Saccharophagus degradans 2-40: one gene and its partner. The protein of the gene in region 2 interacts with the protein of the main gene of each other region in a pairwise test. Links are inferred from orthologs where the notes say so. Each region holds a gene or a part of one and is shown on either strand. Other genes may lie near its edges. The genes, in order: SDE_RS00650 and lepA.

The links.
Region 1: the proteins of lepA (region 2) and SDE_RS00650 interact in binary tests that used the Escherichia coli proteins (3 or more experiments, as listed by UniProt). The link is inferred for Saccharophagus degradans 2-40 from one-to-one orthologs.

What each region holds. Positions count from the first base shown.
Region 1 is NC_007912.1:143,803-159,325, reverse strand. What follows is about bases 586-3,419. They hold SDE_RS00650 (zinc transporter ZntB), read right to left. Parts: upstream 2,570-3,419; coding sequence 1,601-2,569; downstream 586-1,600. Other genes in these bases: SDE_RS00645 (SDR family oxidoreductase), read right to left, coding at 2,664-3,323; SDE_RS00655 (class I SAM-dependent RNA methyltransferase), read right to left, coding at 586-1,593. In the rest of the region: SDE_RS21020 (hypothetical protein), read left to right, coding at 1-279; more of SDE_RS00655, read right to left, coding at 367-585; SDE_RS00640 (class GN sortase), read right to left, coding at 3,506-4,261; SDE_RS00635 (marine proteobacterial sortase target protein), read right to left, coding at 4,240-6,531; SDE_RS00625 (hypothetical protein), read left to right, coding at 7,002-7,196; SDE_RS00620 (MFS transporter), read right to left, coding at 7,218-8,411; SDE_RS00615 (outer membrane beta-barrel protein), read left to right, coding at 8,503-9,072; SDE_RS22260 (hypothetical protein), read left to right, coding at 9,261-9,788; SDE_RS00600 (hypothetical protein), read left to right, coding at 10,402-10,809; SDE_RS00595 (hypothetical protein), read left to right, coding at 10,856-12,454; SDE_RS00585 (hypothetical protein), read left to right, coding at 13,174-13,944; SDE_RS00580 (phytanoyl-CoA dioxygenase family protein), read left to right, coding at 14,022-14,687; SDE_RS00575 (energy transducer TonB), read left to right, coding at 15,399-15,523. UniProt on the Escherichia coli protein: Zinc transporter. Acts as a Zn(2+):proton symporter, which likely mediates zinc ion uptake. Purified ZntB reconstituted in liposomes also binds and transports Cd(2+), Ni(2+) and Co(2+).
Region 2 is NC_007912.1:2,845,462-2,861,115, reverse strand. What follows is about bases 6,178-9,142. They hold lepA (translation elongation factor 4), read left to right. Parts: upstream 6,178-6,742; coding sequence 6,743-8,542; downstream 8,543-9,142. Other genes in these bases: lepB (signal peptidase I), read left to right, coding at 8,615-9,142; SDE_RS11760 (DegQ family serine endoprotease), read left to right, coding at 6,178-6,609. In the rest of the region: nadB (L-aspartate oxidase), read right to left, coding at 1-1,530; RNA polymerase sigma factor RpoE, read left to right, coding at 1,966-2,547; SDE_RS11775 (sigma-E factor negative regulatory protein), read left to right, coding at 2,748-3,422; SDE_RS11770 (MucB/RseB C-terminal domain-containing protein), read left to right, coding at 3,430-4,515; SDE_RS11765 (SoxR reducing system RseC family protein), read left to right, coding at 4,595-5,065; more of SDE_RS11760, read left to right, coding at 5,215-6,177; more of lepB, read left to right, coding at 9,143-9,481; SDE_RS11745 (DUF4845 domain-containing protein), read left to right, coding at 9,527-9,940; rnc (ribonuclease III), read left to right, coding at 9,927-10,607; GTPase Era, read left to right, coding at 10,656-11,552; DNA repair protein RecO, read left to right, coding at 11,573-12,280; SDE_RS11725 (response regulator), read right to left, coding at 12,291-15,119; cysteine synthase CysM, read left to right, coding at 15,554-15,654. UniProt on the Escherichia coli protein: Required for accurate and efficient protein synthesis under certain stress conditions. May act as a fidelity factor of the translation reaction, by catalyzing a one-codon backward translocation of tRNAs on improperly translocated ribosomes.

The DNA of each region.
Region 1 (15,523 bases), 2.7 Mb from region 2 along the record:
ATTCCCCCCGGCGAACGCAACATTCAGGGCATGCACCGCGCTACGCAACGCTATTTAGATTTAAGCGTTAAACAGTATATTTGGTTGGTGAACCAATGGGTTGAAGTACTCTACGGTGAAAAAGCCAAGCGCATTCACACCATGCAATATTATTTAGATAAGGAATTGGTAGAGCAGCGTGAGATAACGCGCGGGTCACTCATAAATATGGACCCCTACATACGCAACCATATAGGCTCGGCCCGCGAAAAGCTATCGCAAGCATTGGGGTATTATTAATCTCTAATCGCTAGTAGCTAATTTCTAGTTACCTATACCTATACCAATTCCTAGGCACTAATCTCTAGCCACTAGCAATTAGCGTTTCTAACCCCCCTTCACCCGCAAATGAGCCAGTATTTCTACGTGGGGGGTATGGGGGAATTGGTCTACGGGTTGTACGGCTACCAGTTTGTAGCCCGCGCCGCATAAATCGGTAATATCGCGGGTAAATGTGGCCAAATCGCACGATATATACAAAATATCGCGTATTTTGCACGACTTTTTAAGTAGCGCCGCGCGCTCTTTTAAGCCGTCTCGGGGCGGGTCTAGCACCAGGGTTTTAGCCTTGGGCTGGGTTTTTAGGGCATTTTCTAGGCCGCCTTCTTCGTACAGGTTAATACCGTGCACACTCACATTGGTTAGTGCCTTGGCTTGCAACGCACTCAAGGCATCGCCCTCCACCTCTACGGCTGCCACCGCAGGGAAGCCTGCCGCTGCAATTACCTCGGTAAAGTTGCCCGACCCGCAAAATAGCTCTATTGCGGGGTTTGCTAAATCTACCCTTGCCAAGCGCTCTGCTAGCCAATCTTGCATTAGCTTATTTTGGCTGCTGTTGGCCTGCATAAATGGCAAGCGCTCGTTAACTCGCACCTCATCGGCACTGTGCGTTTCGTCAATGTTCAACGTTACCCACGGCTCTTTGCGTTTAGGCTGCCACTCGCTGTTGGGCAGTTGTTGGCGCAGGTTGGCCAGAGTAGCAGCGTTGTGCGGCGTAAGTACCAAGCAGGTTTCAACATCCACAATATTGTTGGAACTAGGGGCAACATAGCCTAACTTGCTGCCATCTGTTTTGAACTGCGCGCGATTGCGATAGCCCTCGGTGCGCTCGGCACCTAATATTGGGGCTATGGCATCGGGCTTACACAAATTGGCCAGCGCTTTTTCTACGCGGGTTTGCTTAGCCTGCAATTGCGCGCTGTACTCAATAGATTGCCACGCACAGCCACCGCAATGCTTGGCGCTGTGGCCGTGGTACACACATGGGGCAGTTATTTTTTGCGGTGCCACTTGGGTAAGCTCTACCACTTCGGCGCTGCCGGTGCGGCCTTTAATTTCGGTTAACCTAAAGGTGCCCTTTTCCCCTAACCAAACGCCGCTTACAAAACAGGTGCGGCCCTCGGGGTGATGAATAACACCGCGGCCGTCGCTGGCCATATCCACCACTTCGGCGGTAAAAGGCTCGCGGCTAAAGTTTTGCTCGGCATCGCGGTTGCTAGCGCCTTGTTTACGCCGCCCAGCTCCGCGCTTTTTAGGGAAAATTGCATTCACCATATTGGTTTTACATCCACTTAAATCGTTTAAACACCACCACCTGCAAGGCGGTAAGGCTGCAAAGGATAGCAATAAACCAGAAAAATGCTTGGTTATTTTCGGCGCCAGGTATGCCACCTACGTTTATGCCCAGTAGCCCCGTTAAGAAGCCAAGCGGCAAAAAGATGGCCGCCACCAACGAAAGCACATACATGCGCTGGTTCATCTGCTCGGACATATGATTCACCAGCTCTTCTTGCACTACGGCAGCGCGATCGCGGGCAGAATCTAAGTTTTCTAGCAGGCGTAATAAATGGTCGGAGGTTTCGCGCAGGCCTATGCGGTGTGTTTCGGTTAGCCACGGCGCTTGCTCACCACACAATCGCGATAGCGCCTCCCTCTGCGGGGCCAAGTAGCGGCGCAACATAATTGCGGCGCGACGCACGGCAGAAAGCTCGCTGCGCAACCCGTTTTTGCCGCCTGCTATGACTGTGTCTTCTAAGTCGTCTGTGCGCTCTTCCAACATGTCTATGGTGGTTTCCATGCGCAACGTAAGGCCGCGCACCAACTCTTGAATAAATTCGCCGCTATCTTTGGGGCCGCGGTTTTCATCTAGGCTGGTAACTATGTCGGCTACGGTTAGCAAACGCCTGTGACGGGTGCTAATAATGCGGTTTTTATCGGCATAAACCCGAATAGATACCATGTCTTCCGGGTCGGCGCTGGGGTTTAAGTTCACGCCGCGCAAAGACATTAATATGCCGCTACCCACCAAAGTAGCACGTGGACGGGTTTCTTCGTGCAGCAGGGCTTGAGCACACACATTGGGTAAGTCTTTTTGCGCAAATATCCACTCGGGGGCGCCTTCTACGCTGTAATCTAGATGTACCCACAGCAGCCCATCGCTGGGTTGCCACTGGGTAATTTCTTCGGCAGTCATCGATTTGCCGCCGCCTTTACCATCTAATAAATAGCTATAGATTAACGCTTTTTCCATTGTGCAAAGCTCCGCCGGCCCGCGCAAAGCGGGCACTTATATGTAGAGTGATATGTAGAGTAAATAGGTTGTTAAATTGCATCTAAAGCAAGGCTTACCAAGGCAATTGCTCGCCATTGGCGTGCCAGAAGGAACCGCTGGTTTCGAGGGTAAGGTTATCGATGCGTTTGATTAAGCCCGCCGCCGCTGTATCGGGGGCCACATCGCCGGCAAAACCCACCATGCGGGTTTGCACAAAGCCGGGGTGCAATATAGCCACCGCCACTTGGCGACCGCGTAAGTCTTGCGCCAACGACATACCCGCCGCATTTAATGCCGCTTTAGACATGCGATAGCCGTAGTAAGAGCCAGAGGTATTATCGGCAATAGACCCCATGCGGCTGGTAATTAAGCCAATTTTACTGCCGCGCGCCATATTGCTAATTAACGCTTCCGAAACACGCAAAGCCCCAAGGGCATTAACATGAAACTGGGTAATTATTTGATCGTAATCGATAGCGCCTAAGGTCTCGTTTTGGAACAAGCCGGCGTTATTAATAAGCACATCAATGGTCACCCCATCTAAACGCTCAGCCAGCGCAGCAACAGATACCGCTGCGGTAACATCTACCCCTTCTATTACCTCTGCGCCAGTAGCCGTAAGCTCTGGGGTTGCTTCGCGGCACACCGCAAATACTTTGGCACCTTTAGCCAAATAGCCCTGTACAAGGGCCAAGCCTATGCCGCGGTTTGCACCAGTAATTACAACATTCATAGCTTTCTCCTTTGCGTATACTTGAGGGGGTTGCAAGTAAGAGCTTGCAAGTTAAACCCAAAGCAAAAGTGTGAAGGCTTGTGAATTTCAGTCAAGCATTATTATGGCACCTAGGAGGGTTTAGCACTTATTTAACGTGTTTATTAGCTGTTTGCACATAAGGTAAAAGTAAAACACCCCCATTAAAAGTGAGCACTTGCCAACCTAGCATCCACGCGACTGCTGTAATACCCCGTTTGCCATTTAGTAAGCACATTCAGTTGCGCCGGAACCTGTGTAGGTGTTGTGGGCTGGTTGGCATCAGCTTCGGCTGTTTTGCCGCTTATTTGGTTTGCCTGTACGCGGCGGGCTTCTACTACATAGCGCTCGCTGCCACCGGCCTTCCAATTGTTAAACGGGTAACAGGTTACCAAGTAAAGCCAGTCGCCTTGCGCGGGCAGGGTTAACCCGCCTTTGCGAATATCGGCAATGCGCTGGGTTTGAATTTGATACGAATGCCACTTGGCGTTGGGTTGTTGCACCAGCACCCAATCGCCCGCCTGCAGATTTTGCAAAAACTGAAAATGGGTATCGCGATGGCCGCCTACTACGCTGGTGCCACTGGCACCCGGCAACGCGGTGCCATCCATATGGCCCGGGCCAAATGCGAGGGCTGTGCCGTGGGCGCCGGCCAATACGTAAAGGTCTGCCCCTGTGGCGGGTACTTTTAAGCGCGCCACTGGCCACGAGTCTGCCCAGCGCCACGGCTTGTGGGGTTTGCCGTCGGCCAAGCTTTGCTGCCACGCGCTGGCAATAAGGTGCTGCGCGAGTGTGGCCTTTGCGTGTACCCACATGCTGTTGCCGCACAATAACAGCCCCACTATTACCAAACCCCACAACCACTTTTGTTTAATTGCTCGCCAATCCACCATAACCATTACACGTTCACCCCGCTGCATTCGCTGGGCGCAAAGCTGTGTAACAACGCGCGAATAATACTGCGTAACTGCAGGGCAAACGCCAGCAGTAGCAAACCAATACCCAGCACTAAGTTAAACGTGGCGGAGGTTGCTGTTTTGGGGTAACTCACCGTTTGGCCTTGCGGCTTAAGGTTAGCTACAGCCTGCGTTTGCACAGGCTGGTGGGCGGGCCGCGACACTAACTCTTCCACCGCTACAAAACTGGTGTAGGGGGTAATAAGCGCGTGGGTAAGCGCCACATCTACCACCTGTTTACGTACATCTTGCGGGTTGGCGCCTTCTGTTTTTGAATCTTCTAGCGCATCGATTTTACTCTTGGCCCACACCTGCGCCACGCCACTGTTGTTGTGGTACGGGTTGATGGTTAATTGGGATTGCCACGGCTGCAACGCCGTGTTGCCGCTTATGTCGATTGTGCCCATAGCACCGCTGGTTTTTGCCGCAAGTAATAGCGGCTCGCCTGCATATAAATCGGGGATGCGCTGCGGGTACACCTCCGACTGTTGCGGCCATTGCACATTAATATCGCTAACTAAGGTGGTTTTTAATTTGCTCAGCAACGCATTCATTTTATGGGTTACTTCGGCGGTATCACCTATAAACACATTGGCACCTTTGCCAAACTGGGCCGCCTTGCGCATAAAGTAGCTGTTGGGCGCCGAGCCAATAGCCACGGTAAATAAACGCGCATTGTTTAAGCGGCGGTGAATAAGCGAAAGCAGCGCTTGTTCGTTGCCTACTGCCCCATCGGTAATAAACACTACCTGCTGCAGGTTATTACTGCTTTTGCTATTTTCTGTACCGTTTGGGTTGATGCTGGCTAGTTGGTCGAATGCCTCTTCGAGCGCGGCGTACATTTCGGTACCGTTATCGGCATTTAAATTATTTACCCAGCTTACCGCTGCCTGCACATTGCTGGCCGTGGCACTTACCGGGCGCGAGCGAAAGCGGCTAAAGCTTGTATCGAATTCAATAATGTTAAAGGTATCGCTGGGGTTTAGCCCGCGCAGGGCAAACTGCAAGCTGCGTTTGGCCTGCTGTATAGAAGTACCCTGCATAGAGCCAGAGGTATCCACAACAAACACAATGTCGCGGCTTAAGCTTTGCGTGTGTTGCTGTTGGCCTTGGGGCGGCAGCAACATAAGTAATAGGTAGTCTTCCCCTGCTAGTGTTTCTTTAAATACTGCAGCTTGTGGTGCACTGCTTGCCGTTGCGCGCCACTGCAATACAAAGTCCCTATCCATAAGAGTGCTGCCATTGGTTAGCTCTACGTTGTAGGCGCTGCTGGGCGGTTTGTTAATGGTAATTTGGTGGTACAGCGATTCGATGTTAGCCACGTTAAAACCCGCATCTAATTGAATACTTATGGTTGCGCGGTTATCTTTGCCGGTCTGTTCGTACTGCCCGTCGCCATACTGCCCTTGGGCCAATACCATCGGCGGCGATATTAAGTGTGCATCAGGCACCTGTGGGGTGGGTTTTTGGGTGTGAATTATGGGGTTAAAGCTCTGCCAGCCGTAACCGCCAGCGGCCAGGTCTATGCTAGTCGGCGTTTTTTCTGCCGTATCTGGCGCTGAGTTCTCCCATCTTTCATCGTCCCAATTTTTCGTATTTTCGACGACGTTCGTCTCTAAATTTGCACTATTAGGTATGTAGCGCTGGGTAAGTGTAAGCGGAAAACGCAAACCAAACTGACCACTGTGGTATTCCACTCTTTGGGTGTAGGTAAGGCTTACGCTAATGGTTTCGCGCGGCGGTATATTGGCTACCTTTTGGGTAAACAGGTTTGGTCGTTGCTGCGATACCAAGCTCGCCTTTTTACCCTCGGCCTTAGCCTGTTGATAAATTTTTTCGGCTACCTCTTTTTCTTTAATTTCGCCTTTTATACGGCGATCACCTATTACCATTTCCATGGCGTTAACTGCGGCCTGTTCATCTAAGGGGAACACATATACCCCTTCGCGCCACTCATCGCTGTTATTGGTAAAGGCCTGCTCTACCGTTACCTTGGCTATTAAGCCGTTAATTTGCATATCCACATGGGTGGATAAATGCAGCGCATCCAAGCTGTTGCCCGTGGCATCCACAAGCGTTAATTGGCCAGATGCCGGCTCTTCACCTGCGTTGGCTTTTTGGGTGGTGTACAGGCTAAAAGAAAATACCAACAGCGCATAAAAAAACCACGCTATGCCCTCGGCGCGCGCTTTTTTAAGCTTGTTCATTAGGTGTAATTTGCGGTGTGTGTTCACGGTTGCCTCTCCCTATTTGGTTAAAGCAAGTAAACCAAGCTCACGGGGCAGGCTAGGGGCAGCAAGTGGCAAAGTGCCGTTCAAAAATGGCGAAAAAGGGCAACAGAGTAATTAATAAGCAACCACGGTAGATTTAGACGATATTGCACTGCGGAATGGCGATGTAGCGCACAAAGTTATGTGGGCTGCTCCGTTAAAATGCTGCCTCTTGCTTGGCAGACTATTTGCGTTACAAAACTATAAATACTCTGCGAGGCAAGCAAACCCAGCAGCTTGGCGCGCCAAACTTCAAGAATACGCGCCTCCCTGCCCCAAAACCTTGCACAAAGCACACTATTTGAACACTGGTTGAAGCTCCATTCATCGCTCAGCCAATAGTTGTCGTTAGCGTATTTGCGCCTTTGCGGCGTATACAAATAGCCTAACGCATAGATCATCAACAGGCATTAAACGGAACGCGCACAGCCAATATGGTTAAATTGTGGTTTAGTAAGCTCTTAGCTCGCGACAGTAAACAGCAACAAGAGATTAAAATTAAAGAAAGCACTCAACGCAAACTGGCTAACTATAAGCCCGTGAGCGAGCGCGCGGATTTCAGCCGCCCATCACACCTGCGCACTAACTTTATAGACGATAGCGATAGCGGCCCGCGTGCAGGCCGCTAACCACTCAATAAGATTATGGCGTTAGCCAACCTTACCTACGCGCACTTCATTGCCTATATCTGGCCGCGCGGGAATATTAAGCGATAACACCAACGAGCCCACCGCCAAACCAACACCCACAAAAAATACAGCCGCTGGCGACACTATCCACACCATGCCTAACAGCACGGGTATTACCACCGCTGCAATATGGTTAATGGTAAAGCTTACGCTCGCGGTTGCGGCTATATCTTCTTTTTGGGCTATTTTTTGAAAATAGGTACTAATAGCAATGGCGAAGGCAAAGAACAGGTGATCGATAACATACAAGGCTGCGGCAAACTGCGCGTTGCTAACAAAAGCGTAGCCAGTAAACACAAAAATAAGGCCCACATATTCAATAACCAAAGCATTGCGCTCGCCTATTACACCAATCCACTTGCCTATGCGCGCGGCAAAAAAGAAGTTAAATATATAGTTAATAATAAACAGGCTGCTAATTTGCCCCACCGTGTAGCCGAATTTCTCCACCATCATAAAACCGGCAAACACCACAAAAATTTGCCTGCGCGCGCCGCTTAACATAACCAGCGCGTAATACAGCCAATAGCGTTTGCGCACCAACAGCTTTTTAGTTTGCACTACGCCTTGGTTAAAATCTGGGAACTTAGCAAATAACACCAGCACCACCATAAACCCTATGGTGCCGGTAATTAGGTACATCCATACGTAATCCACACCCATCCATTCCATAGCCAGCCAAATCATGGCGTAGGCGCCCAGCGAACCAACCGCTTTAATGGCCAGCGCACGCCCCATAAAGTGGGGGGTTTCTGCTTTATCTATCCACTGCAACGTAAGCGATTTGTTAATGGTTTCGAAATAGTGAAAGCCAATAGACATTAACACCGTGGTGCAATACAAACCCAACGCGGTAGGAAAAAAACCAGTAAGCGCAACGCCCACACACAGGGTTAACAAACTAAGCAATGCAAAATAGTGCTCGCGCAATATCAGCAATACAAACACCGCGGTAAACGCCAAAAAGCCCGGCACTTCACGCAGGCTTTGCAACACACCAATTTCTACCCCGGTAAAATTTGCGCGCTCTATAACAAAGTTATTAAGCAGCACCTGCCACGTAGCAAAAGTAAAAGACATTACAAACACGCAGGCCAACAAGAATATTTGCGGGGTACGCCATTTGGGCGCAATAACATCAACAGAGGAATTCATAGGTACGTTTACAACCGTATTCAGAAAAGATTCAGCCAAAGGGGCATACAGTGAGGGCAACTAGACGAAAAACGCACACAGAGGATTGATTATGCGCAAACTACTTACCCTACCCTTCGCGCTTACCCTAGCAATAAGCGCCGCCTACTATAGCAGCTCTGCCTATGCCGAGTCATACCTTACTGGCAGCGTGGGCAGTGCCACCACTACCGGCTTTGCGGAAGATTCCACCACATTAAACTTTGGTGCCGGCGCACGCTTTGGTGATTTTTTTGCCCTAGAAGTAAGTTATTTAGATACCGGCGAGTTTACCGCAAGCGAAACCTATAACGATGGCCAGTTAGATAACAGCTTAAAATTTACCGGCCTAAATGTATCGCTTATTGGTCACCTACCCCTTTCGGATGACCTAGAGCTATACGGCAAAGTTGGCCAGTACTTTTGGCGAGCAGATATAAACAGCTACGCCCACGCGGATAATTCCAGCGCAAGTTTGCGCCTTAACGATGCCGACCTAACCTATGGCGGCGGTGTATTAATGCACCTATCTAAACAACTTGCCCTAAAAGCCGAGTACCAAATTATAGACTTTGCCGCCGATAACGACGGCGCCTTTGGCAGCACCGATATTGCCAGTGTAGGTTTTATTTTTAAGCTCTAAAACCGTGTTTGCCGAGTAAGATGTTTTACTCGGCTTTTTTTAAATTTTAGGTACCGTTAATAAATTAGAGTGAACTAGGCCGCACTTACACAACCTTAAGCACATGGGCTGGCGTCAAGGCGCTACTATTAATGCCATACGTAATGGCATTTGCCATTTAACTTGGCCAGCTAATACGCAGGTAACCCATGTATAAATCTCTCGCCCTAATAAGTTTTTGTATTGCAACGCTTACAGCCTGTGGCGGCGGGGCCAGCGGCTCATCCGATTCATCTAGCTCTGGTAGCTCGTCTTCAACTAGTAGTTCGTCTTCGTCTAGCAGTTCCAGCAGCGGCGCGTCGGCCCAAACCAGCCACAATGCCGGCCAACACTGCTTAAGCTGTCATACTGATGGCGGCAGCGCACCAGTGGCATTCACCGTAGCCGGTACCATTTATGCCACCGGCACCACACCGCAAACCAATGGCACTGTGCGCATATACGCGGCTGGTACCAACACACTGCTCGCTACGCTTACCACCGATGCCAGCGGTAACTTCTATACGTCGGAATCTATCGCCGGTTTAGAAGTAAACCCCGCAACGGGTTTTAAAGATGGGGTAGACCCAGAAATAGAAGGCCCAAGCGGCATGATACGCACCATGCCAGGGATAATAACCAGCGGTAGTTGCAACGGCTGCCATGGAAATGGGAATGGGGTTTTGAGGGTTAACTAACAATCGTTAATCGCTAGCTGCTAATTGCTAATTGCTAATTGCTAGGAAAAGACTTTATTTTAAAGCCTTATGTTGCTTGCTGTTGGCTTTTTTCGGCGGTGTGTTTGAGTGGTATTGGTGTTGGGTTTTTAAGAACATATTTACAATGCGTGCCAATGGTTAGCCTTTGGTATTCCTTCCTTTTCAAAGCTTTGTTTTCTTTAATAGATATAATTCCTCCTCTAAACGTTAGCTAAGCGGCAAGTATGTAAGTTAGTTGCATAAAATATTACAGTGAAAATGCTGCGCCCACCTTTAACGTTTTTAAGCTAGCCTTGTTTCTTGAAGGTTGATGATTTACGTGTCAAGCAGGTATTCATCTGCAAAATTCTGTTATAGACTCGGATTGTTCACGGTTCACTGGTTCATATCGTTTAAAACGGTGAACGTGTGACACGAGTTATTCTGGTGCGTGCTTGTTGGCAAGTAGCTAGGCAACAAACTTAGTAGGTTTTGTTTGTTTATAGTGTGGCAATCTATTTATTGTAACAAAAACCTGCTCACACTCTTATTAGGCTTACCCGATACTTCAATATCCATTCACTTAGTAATTCATTATTTATGAGGTGACGAAATGAATGAGTTAGATAGAGAAAAACTGTTAGTTTGTGTAAAGAGTGTTGCACCGCTAGATGCGGAAATGGTTGGCGACACGACACTTAATAGAATAATTGACGGTGCAAATTACCACTCGCTGGATGAAGGGCACTTCATAGACCCAGGCCAAAGCATCGGGTTGATAAGTGGCATTGTTACTCTCGCGCAAGCCCTATTAGCAACAGGATTTTGGGTGAATAAAAAATTAGAAGATAGGCGCATAAATAAAGAAAAAGACAAGCAAACCACAATAGATTCGGTACGAGAAGCGCTTGTAAAAGATGAACAAATCAATGCATTACTCATCTCTAACCCAGAATTACTAAGCCAACTGTTTGATACCCTAAACGAATTGGAACAGGCGACGAATAATACGACGGAATAGAAACACCAGTATGTAATTACGCTGGCAAGCAAAGGAGAGATGCTTTATGTGGTTTTTTATTTATATATTTAGAAAATTACGTGATTTCTTGGTTGATAGCTTTTCTTCGAGCGCGCCTGTAGCACTAGAAATAACCTACCTGTTGTTTTTTGGCTTTTCCTTCCACAGCCTATTAATAGTCGTAGCGGCAATAATCTATATGTCCTCGGTTTCTATGCTAGAGATGACTCTGCTAGCAAACCGCAAAAGCATGCTTGAGCTGTTCAAGTTCGTCGATAAAATTAACCCAAGTAACTTTACAGAGGTATCACAACACGATTGGTTACAGGGGCTTGCAAAGGATGGCATAGAGATAGATAAAAAAACATCTCTGTCGTTTCGCATGATGTTTAAATCTTTAAAAATATTTGTACCCAAAGACAATATACCCACGCAAGACTCCCTGCCAATTCAAGTAGTAACCTTCCCCACCCTTTTAGGAAACTGGATATTTGTGCCAAGCAAATACGAGAAAATGAGTGGCTTGCAAAAGTTCCAGTTGTTACACGAAATTGGCCATCTAAATATGAGGGCAATATCCCTTAGTAAATACAACTCGACAATTGGCCTACTCGTTGTTTTATGCGCTGCGCTTTTTGTGCTTTATAGAGATGGCTTTAGTTTAATTGGTTTGGCTATTGTTTTTCTATTACTGCTTCTTGAAGCAGTAAACACCTTTTTAAGGTCTTCCAATACATTAAACTGCCAAATAGCAGATGAGATGGAGGCCGACAACTTTGCATTCAAGCACGCAAAGCCAGAATGGTTTAAAGCATTCCCCCCTCTGGCTGTAGCTAAAAAGTTCTGTTTAAGAGGTGGCCACACCCCCGCCACCCAAAAAATATGGATAAACCATTTTGTAGATGCCATAGAAACGCTAAGTAAAGGCGAATCACAACAGGATTGCCTAGATAGGCATTACCCTAAATCAAACTACCGAAAAACGTTAACCACAATAAATTACCTAAAGGCTGGCGTGTTTCTGTGTGCAGTATTTATTTATAGTAGCCCAACACTTACCCAAGCGCTTGCTTTACTTGCCATATCGCTATGCTTCGCTTTAGTTATTCTATTATTTTCATCAACGGTAACGTCATTCGGCGAGCTTCTTCTACGTTCTTTTAAAAAGGAAGAGGATAGAGAATCGTCCATTAGTTTTATGCGTAAATATGTATGCTGGTATACGCTAAATTCCAATAAACACCCAATAATTAAAAAGGCGCTACTAGATAGCCTAATAACATTTTGTTTAAAGCAGTTAGACAACTACGACAACGAAAATAATTCCGAAGAAAGTAATGCCCCACAAAATTCACTTTTCGAATCGCATCAAGAATTCGATATTTACTGCGACCGCGGCAAAGCCATAAATTACATCTTTCACGGCAAAGAATTGAATTGTGAAATAGATTACTTGGAGTTCAACCTATCGAGCAGACGCATCACGGTGTACACCAAAGACTCGAAGCAATTGGATTTGGGCGCAAGAATTCAATGGCTCGTTTTTCCAGACCTAGCGAAAGAGCAAAACATTTACGTAATACGCACAAAAGATGGCAAGGCACAGGACGGTGTTGAAGTGCCTATGAAAATAAAAGCGGATTAGGTAAGCGGTTTGCTAAACCATACCAATAAATTCCTTAGGCCCACTTAAGCCAGCAACTTGTTAAACCGAATAAAATTAGTTAACACACGCATATCGGTTGAATTTTGTGCCATGTATATATCTAGGGTAGGAATTCTGTTATAAACTTAAAAACGTTAACTGGTTCACACATAGAGTTTGAGTAAGCTACATTGAGGGTGGCTGCGGGTACAGCGACGCCTGATAACGAGCGGCAGGGTTGAGCAGCTAAGATATAGCTGGGGCTGGTATCCAAATTGTTTGAAGTTATGTTTAGGGATATATACCGGATATAGGCGCTCTGGCGGTGTATGCCTGTGGCGTAAATTACAATGTTAGGCAGCCAACGAATCAGAAGCAAAGAAATGAATGACGATAATGAAGAAATGGAATGTACAGTTTGTAATGGAACTAGAGTGGGAAAGCCTAATATTCAGAATATTAATGACCTCGGTGAAAATGAAGGTCTCGTTTACCAGCCAATAGAATGCCAACACTGTGGAGGTACGGGTATAGAGCCGTAGTATTAAAGAGATAAATTGTTAGGCCTAAAAAGAATAGTAAGAGTATTTATAAATATGCAATTGGTGCATAACCAAATAATTAACGTGACATTTTGGGCTACGCTGCGCTCATTGTTGCAGCGCGCCACACTCTACCCAATATGCAGGTTATAACGGCGTTAATTTCGAGGGAGTGTCATGGCTTCGTATTTAGGTGACTGTCGTCTATGCTTTGAGAAAAACATAGAAATTAGAAAGTCACATATCGTCCCAGAGTTTGCTTATGAAAAAATATATAATCAGAAGCATGTGTTCAAACCGATAGCAATCGACAACAAAAACATTAAGTGGGAGCAGTGTGGATATCGAGAGAGGCTGCTATGCCAAAAATGTGAAACCAAGTTATCTCTTTGGGAAGGTTCTTTTAGTTTGGTTGTGAAGGAGTTGTCTGCCAAGAGTTATCAAAAGCTAACGGTTACAGAAACTGCGGGTATTGAACTTGTTGGAGGCTTTAATTATCTGCACATAAAGCTGGCGGTTCTATCTATATTTTGGCGTATGAGTATCTCAAAGCTGCACATGTTCTCGGAGTATGAGCTTGGGCCTTACGCTGAACTATTTAGAAATATCCTTCACGAGGGAAGTTTCGTTTCTCAAAATGAATACTCGATAGTTATTTCTAGGTTGAACTATCGGGGTTCATATTACCCAGGGGTTTTAATGCCCTTGAGTCGTGGCCGTTATGATGGTTGTATAACAATTCAATCTTTAGTGCTAAATGGATTTCTAATCGAGCTTCATGTCAATGACGGCAGGTATCGAAAACCGGAAGTTGAATATTTTCATGTTAGAGAAAGTGGCAAGTTTATTCTTGCGTGCCGAAATCTAGAGGAAGTATATGTGAACTTGGGGTCACTAGCTAAAAGATTCCGTGAGCCAGACGTAATTTCTTTTTTCAACAAAACCTAACATGCGCATTAAGGCTTCGCGGCTTGGACCGACGTTCCGGAGCGCGATGTTACAATGTCAACCAAGGATCAAACTTAGTGCCAGGCTTAAAAGTTGGATATGAATTGATAGATGATTTTTTATCTGACAATCAGCTCAATTCTATAAATAGCGAATTAATGGATGTCAGCTTCCCTGATAAAGCTGGCGGAATTAGAAATGCAGAGAAAAAATATTCATCTATCCGCAATATTGCAGCGTCTGATGAGTTGATGGCCTATGTAAATAAATACCTTTCAGGTGACGCAAGTTTAGTTCGCGCAATATTGTTCAATAAAACATCCGAGAATAACTGGCTGGTTACATGGCACCAAGATCGAACTGTAACCGTATCTGAAAAAATCGAAGAGAATGGATGGGGGCCTTGGAGTATTAAAGATGAAGTTCTCCACGTCCAGCCGCCGGTGAGTGTGTTAGAGCAAATGGTAACCTTTCGAATTCATCTGGATGATACTTGCCTTGAGAATGGGTGTCTAAAAGTTTTGCCAAATAGTCATAAGCTAGGCATCCTAGATCCCTGTGCTATAAAAAAGTACACTCAAAGTCATGAGGCGGTTGCATGTGAAGCTCCAGCAGGCTCGGCTTTGGTAATGCGCCCACATATACTGCACTCATCTAGTAAGGCTATATTTCCGACTCAGCGTCGAGTTTTACACTTGGAGTACAGTAGTTTTAAATTACCACTTGGTGTCTCATGGGCGTAAAACATGTAACAATTCGCTCAAACACCGCTCCGGCCTTCAGCCTCCACGAAAAGATAAGACACCCACTCGTTGAAGAATCGGAAGCGCATCGATTCGATCAACCTAGTTAAAATATAGGTATCCGGAATTTTAAGGGATGGCCAGATCGCGAAAATGGTAGGAGTGGGTGTCTCGGATTTGTCCATAAATCAATGACTTCAGGTCAAGTATTCTCGTCATTGGCATGGATATTTTCAGTTGCAACTGGAATTGTTATCGTTGTAATTGTGTTCTACTTTATGAACTTTGCATGCTCATTAAGTAATGAGCATGAACGCTGGGGACCTTCGGTGACTTCATTGGGGGAACTCTAAATCCAATACTTAGTTTTTTTGCTCTTGCTGCACTATTGCTTACGATTATTCTTCAATGGTAGGAGTGGGTGTCTCGGATTTGTCCATAAATCAATGACTTCAGGTCAAGTATTCTCGTCATTGGCATGGATATTTTCAGTTGCAACTGGAATTGTTATCGTTGTAATTGTGTTCTACTTTATGAACTTTGCATGCTCATTAAGTAATGAGCATGAACGCTGGGGACCTTCGGTGACTTCATTGGGGGAACTCTAAATCCAATACTTAGTTTTTTTGCTCTTGCTGCACTATTGCTTACGATTATTCTTCAAAGTAAAGAGTTGGAAGAGAAAACTAAGGACAGGCACACATTAACACTATGAATTATATTAGAACAATATTAGCGATAATCATGCTCAACCTCAGCGGTTTCGCTGTGGCTGAGGAGAATAATGATGATCCAGAGTTTAGGACGCAGATATTAAGTAACGGCAGCTACTATTT
Region 2 (15,654 bases):
TGAGCGAATAATCAGCTCGGCAGCGACGGCGAGGTTGCGCAGTTCGATTAAATCGTTACTTACTTTGTAGTTAGAGTAGTAATCGTTAATTTCTTTTTGCAAAAGCTTAATGCGATGAGTTGCGCGCTCTAAGCGTTTGTGGGTGCGAACAATGCCCACGTAATCCCACATAAAGCGGCGCAATTCATCCCAGTTGTGCGAAATCACAACGTCTTCATCGGAGTTGGTTACCCGCGATTCATCCCATTGTGGTGAAGCCTGCGGTGGGGCAATGTTATTTAAAGTGGCGAGTATCGATTCGGATGCAGAGCGGGCGTATACAATGCACTCTAGTAGCGAATTGCTCGCCATGCGATTAGCGCCGTGCAGGCCTGTGAATGAGGTTTCACCTATTGCGTAAAGGTTAAGTAAATCGGTTTGGCCTTTGTTGTTCACCACAACGCCACCGCAGGTATAGTGCGCGGCTGGTACAACAGGTATTGGCTCCTTGGTGATATCTATCCCAAATTCTAAGCACTTTTCTCGCACGGTAGGGAAGTGAGATTCGATAAACTCTGGTGTGCGATGGCTAATATCCAAATACAGGCAATCGCTACCTAGGCGTTTCATCTCATGGTCAATTGCGCGAGCTACGACATCCCTAGGTGCTAATTCGCCCAGCGAATGGAAGTTGTGCATAAACTGCGACCCGTCGGGCAATCTCAATTTAGCCCCTTCGCCGCGCAATGCTTCGGTAATAAGGAAGGTTTTGGCCTTGGGGTGGTAAAGGCAAGTGGGGTGGAACTGATTAAATTCCATATTGGCCACTCGGCAGCCTGCACGCCACGCCATGGCTATTCCGTCGCCGGTAGCGCTGTCTGGGTTACTGGTATAGAGGTACACCTTACTTGCACCACCTGTGGCCAAGACCACGGCTTTTGCATTAAACAGTTCCACTCGGTCTTGGTGGCGGTTAAATACATAGGCCCCCGTGCAGCGCAAGCGTTTGCTGTTTGGGTCTGGTTGTCGAATGAGGTCCAGTGCAATGTAGTTTTCAAATAGCTCCACACCTTTGGCAACCTGCGCAGACTCGAGCAGGGTAGTGTGCACGGCTTTACCTGTTGCATCAGCACTGTGAATGATTCGTCTGTGGCTGTGGCCACCCTCACGGGTTAGGTGGTAGTTTTCGGAATCTTCATTACGGGTAAAGTTAACGCCGAGGTTGATTAGCCATTCAATCGCGCTTTTGCTGTTTCTAACGGTAAAGTCTACGGCGTCTTCATGACAAAGGCCTGCGCCCGCAACGAGTGTGTCTTTAACATGAGATTCAACACTGTCGTTATTATCTAAAACTGCAGCAATACCGCCTTGTGCGTACCAGGTTGAGCCTGCACGCAGGTTGCCTTTACTGAGTACGGCAACTTTACAATGCCCAGCAAGATTGAGTGCAAGGGTTAAGCCTGCAGCACCGCTACCTATAACAAGTACATCGACATTGTGTGTTTGGGAGGGGTGGGCGAGCGTTTTGCGAGAGGGTTTGGCTTTTTTCACTTACGGTCCTGATACTTCATGTGGTTAGGGCGTTTGCCGGAATTATGAACAAATAATGATACTTATTAAAGTAATTCCTTATATCGCGTCGTAGGTACCCGCGCTAAGTTGTTGATTTTGCGGCGTCTGGAGCAAGTAATTGGGTATACTATACGCGCTTTTAGATTGAACTTTTTGCGCCATGCCGAGTCTTTTGTGTTACAAATAACAGAAAACGGGTACATTACTGCACTTTTTTAAGCAGCTAATTAAACTGCGCCCAGTGTGGCCATTAATGTAAAGGCACAATACGCCAAACTAACTTTTGCAATGAGTACTAATACAAATATCTCACAGCTATAGGGCATGGGCTGTGAGAATAGGGTAAAACGATATTGGGCTATTCGCCGTATCGCTATTGTCGCCATAAATTGGCGAATAATTGGGGAGTAGTAAATGACAGCGCAAACTGCGCAGGATTCAGATCATCAACTTGTGTTGCGTGTGCAGAAGGGCGATAAACGCGCTTTTGACATGCTTGTTATTAAATATCAGCACAAGATTTTATCGATTATTAGCCGTTACATTAAAGATAACGCTGAGATCCACGATGTTGCACAGGAAGCTTTTATTAAGGCTTATCGTGCTATTGGCAATTTCCGTGGCGATAGCGCGTTTTATACGTGGATCTACCGCATTGCTATTAATACAGCAAAAAACTATTTAGTATCTCGCGGGCGGAGGCCGCCATCGAGTGATGTAGATGTAGAAGATGCCGAGTTTTATTCGGGCAGCGACAGCCTTAAAGATGTGGATACTCCAGAAAACCATGCAATGCGCGATCAGCTGGAGACAGTAGTAAATAATGCTATCAAAGCTCTGCCAGAGGATTTGCGTACTGCAGTGACTCTGAGGGAGATGGAAGGGCTAAGTTACGAAGAAATTGCCGAAGTAATGAGTTGCCCTGTGGGTACGGTTCGGTCGCGTATTTTTCGCGCTCGGGAAGCCATTGATAAAGAAATTGCACCATTGCTGTGACGCTTGTATTGTGTCGCTGGCGGCGAAATGTGATTTTTTTGTGAAAATTGTCACTTCTAGGGAACTACAGTGTGAACTGGGTTGTCTTACTTAGCAGGCAGGCATTGCCAAAAGCACAAATACTTATTCGTGCTTGGTAGTCTCTGAAAACATAATTACAGCTAAACTATTAGCACAGCGCTTATACAGGTAGCGAGTGTATGACTGAAAGCCAAAAACATAGCCTCAACGAGTCCCTATCAGCATTAGTTGATGGCGAAAGCAATGAGTTGGATTTGCGTAGAGTGCTAAAGCAAAGCGCAGCCGACGATGAGTTAAGAGAAACTTGGCGTCGCTACCAGTTAATAGGTGCGGTAATGCGTAACGATAAAGATGTTGCGCCTTCCATTGATATTTCTGCCGGTGTAATGGCAGCTATCGCTGATGAGCCAGCCCCCAGTGTGGCTAGCACTAGTAAAGTTAAAACTTGGCTCGAGGGAATGGGTAAAGCGAGTATTGCTGCCGCCGTTGCGGTGGGGGTGCTTGTTGGTGTGCAACAGTTGCCCAGTGAGCAAACAGGCGAAGAGCTTATGGCGGGTAGCGATGCAGCAGTACCTGCAGCGGTTAATGCTAATGTGCCAGATTGGTTTCAAAGTCAGCCTTTAAGTGCTCGCACAGTAAGTGGAGCAGGGGAAACTCATTCCGCGCCCGCAGCTTATGCTTCTTATCCTCGTGGCTCTGAGTTACCATCTGTAAATATCTCGCGCTTGTCTAGTGATCCAGAGCTGGAAGCGTACTTAAACAGAATGTTAGAGAAGCACGCCCAAAAAGCAGCGGCTGAAAATGGTATTAAAATGGTGCCCTTAGCCCGAGCGTCTTCCGTAGAAGGGGAATAATCCTGTAATGAAAATCGCTTTATCGCTAGCGATTGTGCTGGCTGTAGTGGGGGTGTCCCCTGCAGTCAGTGCTCTAGACAAAACCTCCTCTGTAGCCGAAATTCTCAATCAGCTCGGCAATTCCACCAAATCCCAAAATTACCGCGGTGAATTCACGTACGAACACGATGGCACCATCGATATGTTGCGTGTTGTACACGCTGTAATTGATGGCGTTGAGTACGAGCGTATTTACCACCTTAATGGGCCAGAAAAGTCCTTTATGCGTGAAGGGCAGAGTATTGACTGTGTTACGGCAGGTAATCATCTTTTACGCGGTCGAAGGCTTACGTTATCCAGCGGGCGTATGGTGAGTATTGATCAGAACTATCAATTCCATATGCGAGGCGAAGAGCGTATTGCAGGTCGAGAGGCGTTAATACTGCAATTGCTCCCCAAAGACCCTTATCGATACGGCATGGTACTAGGTGTAGATAAGCAAACGGGCTTGTTGACCAAGGCCGTTATTACCGAGGGGCAGAAAAAGGTATGGGAGCGTATTCAGTTTGTTTCGTTGAGCTTAGACGACGATATGGGGATAGAAGCTATTTACCCTGACCTCGCTACGGGCAAATCCAGTTTGGCGCCTTTGGTTGAGTCCTCCATGGTGGACGGCTCCGTGGTAGATGGCTCCGTGACCACCGAAGTACCGGCTTCCCCAGAAGGAAGTATGATTGATAATTCGAGCGAAGCGAGTGCTAGTGCAGAGCCGCCGGCGAATGACGCTGATCAAGATTGCCGTCAGCCCGCAGCATCTAAAGCACCGCTCCAACCTGCATGGGTGCCCAATGGTTTTGTGTTGTCCGACTACTCTTATTCTGATGAAGACGGGCATATGGAAACCTATACCGACGGCCTTTCAGTATTTTCTATCTTTATTGGTCGTGTTACCGATAAGCCTTCTCAGGCAGTTGTTCGAAATGGGGCAACAGTTAGCTTATTAACCAGTGTGCCCAGCGATAACCAATTCGTAACAATTACTGTTGTGGGTGAGGTGCCTGCGGTTACCGCGCACCGCGTTACGCAGTCGTTGCGCGTGCCTGTAGTTAAATAGAGTTAAGCAGAGTTAAGTAAAGTTAAATAAATAGTTAACCAAGCAGTTAACCAAGCAGTTAAATAAGTAGCTAAATAAAATGTTATCAGAAACCGCAAAAGTTGTTGCTGTAGAGTCCGATGGGCTTTGGGTGGAAACCCATCAGCAATCTGCGTGTAACCAATGCCGAGCTAAAAATGGTTGCGGTCAAAAGTTGCTTGCGGGTGGCCCATCTAACGCTACGTTAGTTAAGGCAATTTTTAATGCTGCCTCACCTTCCGAAATTTGGACTGTGGGCGATAACGTTGTTATAGGTATTGAAGAGCGCGCGTTAATTAACGGCGCGTTTATGGCCTATGTATTACCGCTACTATTTATGGTTGCAGCTGTTGTGGCAGGCTCTTTTGTTGGTTTGTCCGATCCAGTTCTCGCCTTGGTGGCGCTGGCAGGGGTGTTGCTAGGTGGTTTAATTGTGCACCTTCACGGCAAGCGCCAATTAAGCACTATAAATAGCGGCGGCGAGTCGTGTTACCAAGCTGTTGTTATGGCAAAAGCGGCGTCGCTAGATTAATTTTTCTCTTGATTTTTTTTGGTTTTATCCCCACCTATCTGTTGACGGCCATATTTGCCGCTCATGCTATTAAGTCTATTTTTATCTGAACTTTTTACTGTTTTTTTCTTCGAAGCTTTTACTTAATTGATAATGTTAGAGGTTAAATAATGGTTCGCATCTCATCTTGGCTGTTGGTTTTTTGTGTGCTTACTTTCACGGGCGTGGCCAACGCTAATCTGCCAGATTTTAGTGATCTAATAGAGCGGTCGTCACCCGCTGTAGTAAAAATTAATACGTCTGCAAATGTGGCTCAGGGGCGATTACAGTTGCCACAAGGGCAGCAAGTGCCAGAGTGGTTTAAACACTTCTTAGACCCAGGGCGGCAAGGAATTAGGCCAAACCAACGTGTTCAATCGATGGGGTCCGGTTTTTTTATTTCTGCCGATGGTTATGTAATTACCAATCACCACGTTATTGATAATGCCGATGAAATAACCGTTGAGCTTGTCGATCGAAGAGAATACCCAGCCACCGTCGTTGGGGTGGACCCACGGTCCGATTTGGCGTTATTAAAAATAGACGAAGACAATCTTCCATTCCTGAAGGTTGCTGAAGGTTCGCCCTTAAAAGTGGGTGAGTGGGTAGTGGCCATTGGTTCGCCATTTGGGCTTAAGTTTTCGGCGAGTGCCGGTATTGTAAGTGCAATAGGGCGTAGCATACGCAATCAGTCTGGTGAAGATTACGTGCCCTTTGTGCAAACGGATGTAGCTATAAACCCCGGCAATTCGGGTGGCCCACTGTTTAACCTTAAAGGGGAGGTTGTCGGCGTTAACTCGCAAATCTATTCCCAGTCCGGCGGCTCTATCGGTTTGTCGTTCGCCATCCCATCAAGTGTAGTTAATAACGTTGTTAAGCAGTTGAAAGAAAAAGGCACAGTTTCACGCGGTTGGTTAGGTGTGGTTATTCAAGAGGTAGACGGAGACTTGGCCGCATCTTTCGGTTTAGATAGACCGCGCGGTGCTTTAGTGAGCGAAGTGTTGGAAGATTCGCCCGCAGAAAAAGGCGGTTTGCAGCCCGGTGATGTCATTGTGTCTTTCGATGGTGGTGAAATTCTCACTTCTAGTGATTTACCTCACCTTGTTGGAGCAACTCAGCCCGAGTCCAAAGTAGATGTTGAGGTTGTGCGCAAAGGCAAAACCAAAAAGCTAAAAGTGGAAGTTGGCGCTCTGCCTGGGGCTGATGCTGTTGCCACGCTAGGTGGAGGACCTGGGGCGGCTAAAGGCGGGGTGCTTGGTGTGCAAGTAACTGATGCACCTAAGGATTTACTGGAGCAGTTGAAGCTGGATGGCGGCGTGCTTGTGCAGGCTGTAGCGCCAAATAGCCCAGCAAGCAACGCGGGCATTAAGGCTGGCGATGTAATTTCTGAAGTGAATTTCATCGAGGTTAAAAGTGTAAAATCTCTTCAAAAAGTCGCCAAAGAGTTACCCAAAGGTAAGTTGTTGCCCATTCGATTCTTTAGCGATGGCCGCCCCGTATTTAGAACAATCAAAATAGCTGAATAACACTTGCTTATCACCTCTGGAGGGCGCGCATAGCGTGCGCCTTCCAAATACTGTAGACTTGCGCCACTAACCGATGCGTGTTTTTCTAAACAGTGCATTTTTAACCTTATTTTTCAAAGAGTTGCGCGTTTAAGTGACAGATTTAAGTCATATTCGAAACTTTTCCATCATTGCCCATATTGATCATGGTAAATCCACTCTAGCCGACAGGTTTATTCAGCACTGTGGCGGCTTATCTGCTCGCGAAATGGAAGCCCAAGTACTGGACTCCATGGATATCGAGCGAGAGCGCGGTATTACAATCAAGGCGCAAAGTGTAACGCTGTCCTATACCTCCAAAAGTGGCAAGGTATATCAATTAAACTTTATTGATACCCCAGGGCACGTGGATTTCTCCTACGAAGTATCTCGCTCACTTGCTGCATGTGAAGGTGCACTGCTAGTGGTTGATGCTGCACAAGGCGTAGAGGCTCAGTCTGTAGCTAACTGCTATACCGCGCTTGATCAAGGCCTAGAAGTTATTCCTGTACTGAATAAAATCGACCTGCCGCAAGCAGAGCCAGAGCGAGTAGCCAGCGAAATTGAAGACATTATTGGTATCGATGCCACTGATGCCGTGCGCTGTAGCGCTAAATCGGGCCTTGGTATAGAAGATGTGCTGGAAGTGCTCATTAAGTCTGTACCTGCACCTGTGGGTGATATCGACGCACCTTTGCAAGCCTTAATTATCGACTCTTGGTTTGATAACTACCTTGGCGTAGTGTCTTTGGTGCGTGTGACTCAGGGTTGCTTAAAGACTAAAGATAAAATCATATTGAAGAGCTTGGGCAAGCCTCATGTAGTCGATATGGTGGGCGTATTTACGCCAAAGCGTAAAGAAACAGGCATTTTAAAAGCTGGTGAAGTGGGTTTTGTTGTTGCTGGTATTAAAGAAATATTAGGTGCGCCAGTTGGCGATACCATTACTCATGCATCTACAAGCACCGTTCCTCAGTTGCCTGGCTTCAAAAAGGTTAAGCCTCAAGTTTACGCGGGCTTGTTCCCAGTAAGTTCAGACGATTACGAAAACTTTCGTGATGCGTTGGGTAAGTTAACTTTAAACGACGCTTCTCTGTTTTACGAACCCGAAAGCTCTGAAGCATTAGGCTTTGGTTTTCGATGTGGTTTCTTGGGTATGCTCCACATGGAGATTATTCAAGAGCGCTTGGAGCGTGAGTACGACTTAGACCTGATTACAACTGCACCTACAGTAATATATGAAGTAGAGAAAAACGACGGTAGCGTTGTGTACGTAGATAACCCGTCTAAGTTACCAGATTTAGGCACTATTGCGGAAATGCGAGAGCCTATAGTTGAAGCCAATATGCTAATGCCGCAGGCATACCTAGGTGCAGTAATTACCTTGTGTATTGAAAAGCGCGGTGTGCAAAAAGATATGCAATATCTGGGTGGTCAGGTTGCATTGAAGTACGAGCTGCCTATGGCAGAGGTTGTGCTCGATTTCTTCGATAAGCTTAAATCTGTAAGCCGTGGTTTTGCATCCTTAGATTACAATTTCGTGCGCTTTGAGGCGGCCAAGCTTGTACGCCTAGATGTACTTATTAATAGTGAAAAAGTAGATGCTTTGGCGCTTATTGTTCATCGTGATACTGCACAATATAAAGGTCGCTCACTTGCGGATAAGATGAAAGAGCTTATTCCTCGGCAGATGTTTGATGTGGCTATTCAGGCGGCTATTGGTGGCCAAGTGGTGGCTCGTACCACGGTGAAGGCGCTGCGCAAAAACGTAATTGCAAAATGTTATGGCGGCGACGTTTCTCGAAAGAAGAAATTGCTAGAGAAGCAAAAAGCCGGTAAAAAACGTATGAAGCAGGTGGGGCGTGTAGAAATTCCGCAAGAGGCTTTCTTAGCTGTGCTCAAGGTAGATAGCTAACCTCACGCCATTATGCAAGTCGGGCTTCGGCTCGGCTTGTGTCTACGTAAACTAAATTAAGCTCGGTTAATTATGGATATTAATGTTCCTCTAATTTTGTTTTTATTGGTTGCTGGTACTGGGGTGGTAACCCTTGTAGATAGAGTGCTATGGGCCGGTAAACGCAAAGCTGCAATAGCAAAAGTGCAAGAAAACTTCAGCGAACTAACCGAAGAACAAAAAGAGGAAGACAAGAAGTATCAAGCGGCAATAGCCACTGCTTCTGCAGAGCCTAGCTATGTAGAGATATCAAAGTCCTTTTTTCCCTTATTAGCACTCGTGTTTGTGGTTCGATCTTTCATTATTGAACCCTTCCAAATCCCGTCTGAATCGATGGTGCCAACGCTAGAAGTAGGCGATTTCATTGCAGTTAATAAATTTACCTACGGGATTCGCTTGCCTATACTGCGTACTAAGGTGTTGGATATTAACGACCCCGAGCGCGGCGATGTAATGGTGTTTTTTCCCCCTAATGAAAAGCGCTACTTTATTAAGCGTGTTATCGGGCTGCCGGGCGACAAAGTAAGAATTCAAAACAACCGCTTGTTTATTAATGGTGTGGAGGTTCCGCGCGAACACGTAAGCGACGTGATTCCAACAAACCCCGGTGAATTCTGCTTCAGTGTGGGCGGGGTGTATAAAGTCATGGAAGAGACGATCGATGGTAAAAAACACATCATGCGTAATTGCTCTACGCCTAGCTCAGCTGGCCTAGCTTACTCAAGTGTTGTGCCTGAAGGGCATTACTTTATGATGGGCGATAACCGCGATAACAGTGGTGACTCCCGTAAATTTGGTATGGTTCCCGAGGAGCGTATCGTCGGTAAAGCATTTGTAATTTGGATGCACTGGGATAAGTTTTTAAGTATTCCAAGCTTTTCTCGAGCTGGCTCAATTTAGCTCGCTGAATTGTAAACCCTTCTCGCATTAGTCGGAGTAATAGTTATGAATAAAAAGTATCAAACTGGTATGGGTACTATGACCCTTCTGGTATACCTCTGCTTTGCGGGTATTGTTTTACTTTGCTGCGCGAAAATAGTTCCTGCTTTATACGATGACCGAGTTTTGGTGTCGAAGGCTTTAGAAAGCCTAATGAAAGAGCCAGAATTAGAGTCTATGACTAAAACGGAAATAAAGTCCAAAATAGACAAATTTTTTAGTATGAATGGTATTCGTGGCGAAGCGACAAAGGGAATTAAAGTTGTACGCTACGGCGAAGGCATGCTAGTAAACATTAAGTACGAAGTGCGCAATAACCTGTTTAAGAACATAGATGTGGTTATGCATTTCGAGCACCAGCTGAATACGGCAACCAAGGAATGTTGTGAATACCTTGTAGAAGATAATGAACCAGAATGATCGATTGGTAGCCCGATTGGGCTACACCTTCAAAGATAAAAGTCTCCTTAAGTTAGCTCTTTCTCACAGAAGTTATGGCAAACAAAACAATGAACGCGTGGAGTTTCTGGGCGATTCACTGCTAAATTTTATTATTGCAGAAGCCTTGTTTGCTAAGTTTCCCACCGCCAAAGAGGGGCAGCTTACCCAGCTCCGCGCCAATCTTGTTAAAGGTGAAACTCTCGCCGAAATAGCGCGTGAATTTGGTTTGGGTGATTTTCTTCTGCTAGGAGAAGGGGAGCTTAAAAGTGGTGGTTTTCGTCGAGCGTCCATTCTCGCCGATGCCGTAGAAGCCTTGATTGGTGCCATATACTTAGATTCCAACAGCAGTATGCCTACGTGCCGTGAGCGCGTGCTGGCATGGTATGCCACAAGACTTGATAAAGTCGAGCTTAAAGCCACAGCCAAAGATGCTAAAACCCTTCTACAGGAATACCTACAAGAGCGCAAAATGCCGTTGCCAACCTATACTGTACTAGCAGAGGGTGGCGAAGCACACTCTCGCCAGTTTACAGTGGAGTGTACTATTACGGGCAAATCTAAGCCCTGCAGTGCGGTGGGCAATAGCAAGCGAATTGCAGAAAAGCTTGCTGCCGAAAAAATGCTAAGTCAGCTTACAAATGCCTAGTACAGGCAAGCAAATTATCTGGGCAAGCTAGCCCAACAGGTTAAAACCATGAGTTCAGAAAAAACCTACGCGGGATATATCGCTATTGTTGGCCGCCCAAATGTGGGCAAATCAACATTGTTAAATCACGTGCTTGAGCAAAAAATCAGTATCACCTCTCGCAAGCCTCAAACCACGCGCAATAATGTTGTGGGTATTAAAACTGAAGGCGGCGTGCAAATGGTGTTCGTCGATACCCCAGGAATTCACCTCGGTCACGATAAAGCTATTAACCGGTTTATGAACAAGTCGGCGTCGTCTGCCTTAGCCGATGTGGACACGGTAGTGTTTGTGGTAGATAAACAGCACTGGACTCCGGAAGATGAACATGTGCTTTCGCAAGTAATAAATGTTAAGTGCCCAGTTATTATCGCGGTGAACAAGGTTGACCAGCTAGAAGATAAAAATAGCATCTTACCCCATTTGCAACGGCTTGCAGAAAAGCTACCTAAAGCCGAAATTGTGCCTATTTCTGCATTAAAAGGGCAAAATCTCGACCGTTTAGAAGCTCTCATTAAAAGCTATTTACCTGAAGCAACCCATTTTTACCCAGATGATCAGATCACCGATCGCAGTTCGCGATTTATGGCTGCAGAGATAGTGCGTGAAAAAATCACTCGTCAATTAGGTGCTGAGCTGCCATACCAAATGGCCGTGGAGATAGAAGAGTTTCAGCACGAAGGTACGCTAATTACCATTCACGCGCTTATTTTAGTGGAGCGTGATGGTCAAAAGCGTATATTAATTGGCGATAAAGGTGAAAAACTAAAAGCAATTGGCTCTCAAGCTAGGGAAGATATGGAGAGACTGTTTGATTGTAAAGTTATGCTCAAACTATGGGTTAAGGTTAAGTCGGGCTGGTCGGACGATGAGCGTGCTCTACGTAGCTTAGGTTATACAGACTAGAGCCTTGTAGGCTTGCTTACATGAGTACTTACATGAGTGATGATGTAACAGATAACGCCTACATTCTTCACTCACGTGCGTACACGGATTCGCGAATAATCATTGAGTTTTTTACAGAAAATCATGGGCGCGTAGCCGGTATATTTAGGTTGCCAAGTAAAAAACGCCACTTTAAACCCCAGCCTTTCACACTCTATACCATTCACTGGCGTTGGGGAGCTGAGCTTAAAACCATTTTGTTTTTAGACCCCATTGCCAACGCCGAAGCTTTGGTGGGTAAAGCTTCCTACTGTGGCCTATATCTTAATGAGCTAGTTTTGAGGCTGTTAAGTAAGGAAGACCCCAGCCCAGAAATATTTGCTGCGTATAATGCAGCGCTTAAAGGGTTAGTTGGTGGCCAAGAGCTAGAGGCGCCATTGCGGCATTTTGAGTTAGGTATTCTTGCAGAGCTTGGTTACGCGGTTGATTTCGACTTCGACAGCTCTGGCAATCCCATTGCTGCATCAAACAGTGTTGCTTACTTGTTTAAAGTGGGGGAGGGGTTTTCACTTTATTCTGTTGGTCAAAAGCAAGTTGGGCACGTATATAGCGGTGCTGTATTGCGTGATATATCGGCTCGCAACTTTTCTAATACCCCAGTAAAAAAGGCTGCTAAGCAGATTTGTCGGGCTTGCCTTGCGCCGCTGTTGGGCGCAAAGCCATTGAAATCCCGAGAGCTATTTTTATAAGATCGCAGTGTTAATCGTCACTAAAAAGCACGTCTATATCGTGTTCTTCCGCCCATTGCAGTAAGTTTTTTATCTCCGCTTCTAATAGTTGTATTTCATTCGCTAAATTGTTGTACTTGTTTTTTTGCAGGTTTTTATCAATCTGTTCGCTTATGGCTTTTAGTCGTGGCACACCACAATAACAGCAGCCTCCATGCAGTTTATGTACTGTTTCTTGCAGTTCATCAAATTGCTTGTTTTCGTACTGTGTACGGCTTTTGTGAAGCACATCGGGTAGTGTTTCTATAAGCATTGAAAGCATATCGCCGGCCAGGCTAGGGTTTTGGTTGGTAAGGCTTAGGCCTAGCGCACGATCTACAATGGCGGCAGCTTGACTATCTGTTGCGGGTTGATTCTCACCGGTTTTATCGGCGTTAGGTGAGTGCTCAATTAATGCGCTTGCAACAGGTGCCGGGTTGGTGGGCGCAATCTTGGTGGCAATAGTTACATTGGTCCAGCGTTCAATAACATGGCGCAATTCGCTTTCGCTCACGGGCTTGCTTAAACAATCATCCATGCCTGCGAGTAATAATCTGGATTTTTGCTCGCTGACTGCATGGGCGGTAAGTGCAATTATGGGTGTTCGTGGGCCGCTTGTTTCAAGTTCACGAATATGGCCGGTAGTTTCAATACCATCCATAGAGGGCATTTGAATATCCATTAGAATCAAATCAAAATGGGAATCTTTTATTTGGGCAATTGCTTGTTCGCCACTTTCCACAGGCGTCACATTAATGTTTAACCCTTTAAGCAGCTCTGTTACAAGTTTTAAGTTAGCGGGGTTGTCATCTACCGCAAGTATATTCACCTGTTGCTGTTCAAGCGGTTCGTGCTGGTGAAGATAGGTTCTACTTTCAATATTCTCAGTAGCTACAATTTCTAATTGTTCGCAAATGGTTTGATGCAGCTTGTTACAAAAAAGTGGTCTATTAATAAATAGGCTATTGGTGCCGGCTAGGTGTGGCTCTAGTATGCGTTGAATACTGCTTGGAGCCAAAATAATTACAGGAATATTGAAACGATGGTTTAGCTGAGTCACGTGTTCGCAAATACGCAGACGATCGAATGTTTTGATATCAATCATGCTATCGATAATTGCTATATCTACTGGCTCGCTATTACTAAAGAAGCTTATTTGAGGTTCAATGTCCTCCATCTCGCCAGTCTCGCAAACTTTTGCCCCCCAACCGGTTAGGTAGTGGGTAATTTCCATTCGCCCCATATTACTGTGATCGAATACTAGCGCGTGCACGCCGCGCAAAGTGCCCGCTAAATAGGTTTGTTTTGCACTCGCGCTCGGGCTTCTACCTAGGGTGCTTGTAAACCAAAATGTGGCCCCTTTTCCTAGGGTGCTTTCTACACCTATAGTGCCATTCATTCGGTCCACAAGGCCTTTTGCGATGGCCAAACCTAGGCCGGTACCGCCGTGTAGCCGGCTTTCACTCGAATCCAACTGGGTAAACGGGTCGAATAGTCGCTCCTGTTGATCTTGAGATAAGCCTATACCGCTATCGGTAACTCTAAACTTTAAAGTGAATTGATTCTCAGAGCTTTGGTCTTTGCTAACGCCCAGTAAAATATAGCCAACATCTGTAAATTTTATGGCGTTGGAAACCAGATTGCTTAGCACCTGCTTCAAGCGAAGCGGGTCGCCAAGCAGGTTTTCGGGTACATCGTGGTCAATAATGGTGAGCATGCGAATATTTTTTTCATTCGCAGCGGGGGTTTGTAATTTAAGGGTGTCTTCAATTAATTGGCGTATTTTAACTGGCTTATATTCCAGAGTAAGCGTACCTATTTCTAAGCGTGAAAAGTCTAGAATATCGTTGATAATGGTGAGCAAGCCTTTAGCAGACTCTTCTATAGTGGTGAGGTAGTCTACTTGCTGGTTATTCAGCTCAGTTTTACGAAGAAGTTCGGAAAAGCCCAATATCCCGTTTAGGGGGGTGCGTATTTCGTGGCTGGTGTTTGCCAAAAACTCACTTTTAACTCGGCTGGCTTGCAGGGCAGATTTGCGCGCTATATCCAATTCTATATTTTGTATTTCTACCGTTTCTAGTGTTTCACGCAGTTCATGTGTGGATTGATCTATATTAAGTTGAAGTTCGTCATTGGCGGATTTTTGCAGTGCGCCAAGACGGTTAATATTAGAGGCTAGGTCTTTAAATACTGAGGAGGGCTCGATAGTAATGCTTTTTTCGAAATTACCCTTAAGAAAATCTCTTAAGCCAGTTTCAATTTTTTGCAAGGGTGTGGCAAGGGCATCGCGGAAGCGTCGCGCAAAGTAGAATGTTAGAAACAAACACAGTGAGCCAGCAAGTAATATTGTAATAGTGCCTTGATACTCGCTAATAGCCCAGCTGCGTTTATCTATAGCAATTATCACCCAGAGTGGGGTGCTACTTTGTAAGTTAGATTTTTTGAGTGGAAATGAATAGATAAGAGAATCTTCGTGAGTCCACTGCGATTCTACGCCTAGTTGGGTTTGATAGCTGTGTGTACGTAAAGGCAGGCCGTAGCTTGCGATTTGTTGCCCTGTAGCACTGCTTACAACAATCGAACGATAATCGCCTGTGGCGAGCAAAGCATTGGCCGCTTCGGCGAAGGGGTTTGTGCTCGCTTTATTGGAGAATACAACGCTGTTTAGTAGCTCGGTAGCTAGGTGTTTGTTGTTGCTAAATTGGTCTTCTATGTGACTTTTTTGTAGATAGAAAAAAGTGGACGCCAAAATAAAGCAGGCCGCAAACACAGGTACTGTAATGAGACGAAACAATTCCGTTTGAACTGATTGAGATTTCATTTATTAAAAACCTAAGCTATTAATAATAATCGGTGTATATCTCGTACCGCGACTTAGCGGGCCGGTGAAATTGATAGGCGATTGTATAGCTGTTTATTGCAAGCGCAAAACATATATAAGAATTAACGCAGCTATCAAAATAGACCCAAGTGTAACTGTTTTACTCAGTTAAGTGGGATTTTGCTCATTTGTAGAGGAATATCTAGCTGTTATTACACAAAGCCTAGGGGAAATAACCCGATTTTCGGGTGGCGATACCCCTTTAGTTGTTAGCCGAGTATAATGCCGCGTTAATTTGTAATGTGTATGTGTAAACAGGCGTTTTGTTTACTTGAAGTGCCCCAAAAATTGTTTTTTGGCGCTCTCAATGGTTGACACATTACGCAAATACAATTTGCACAGAGCCTGCCGGATAAAAGAGATTTTTTCGCACTATGGAATACCCCACAATAGAAGCAATTATTGGGAATACCCCCCTTGTTCGTTTACAGCGCCTTCCTGGTTGCGAGAAAAATACAGTTTTAGTTAAGTTGGA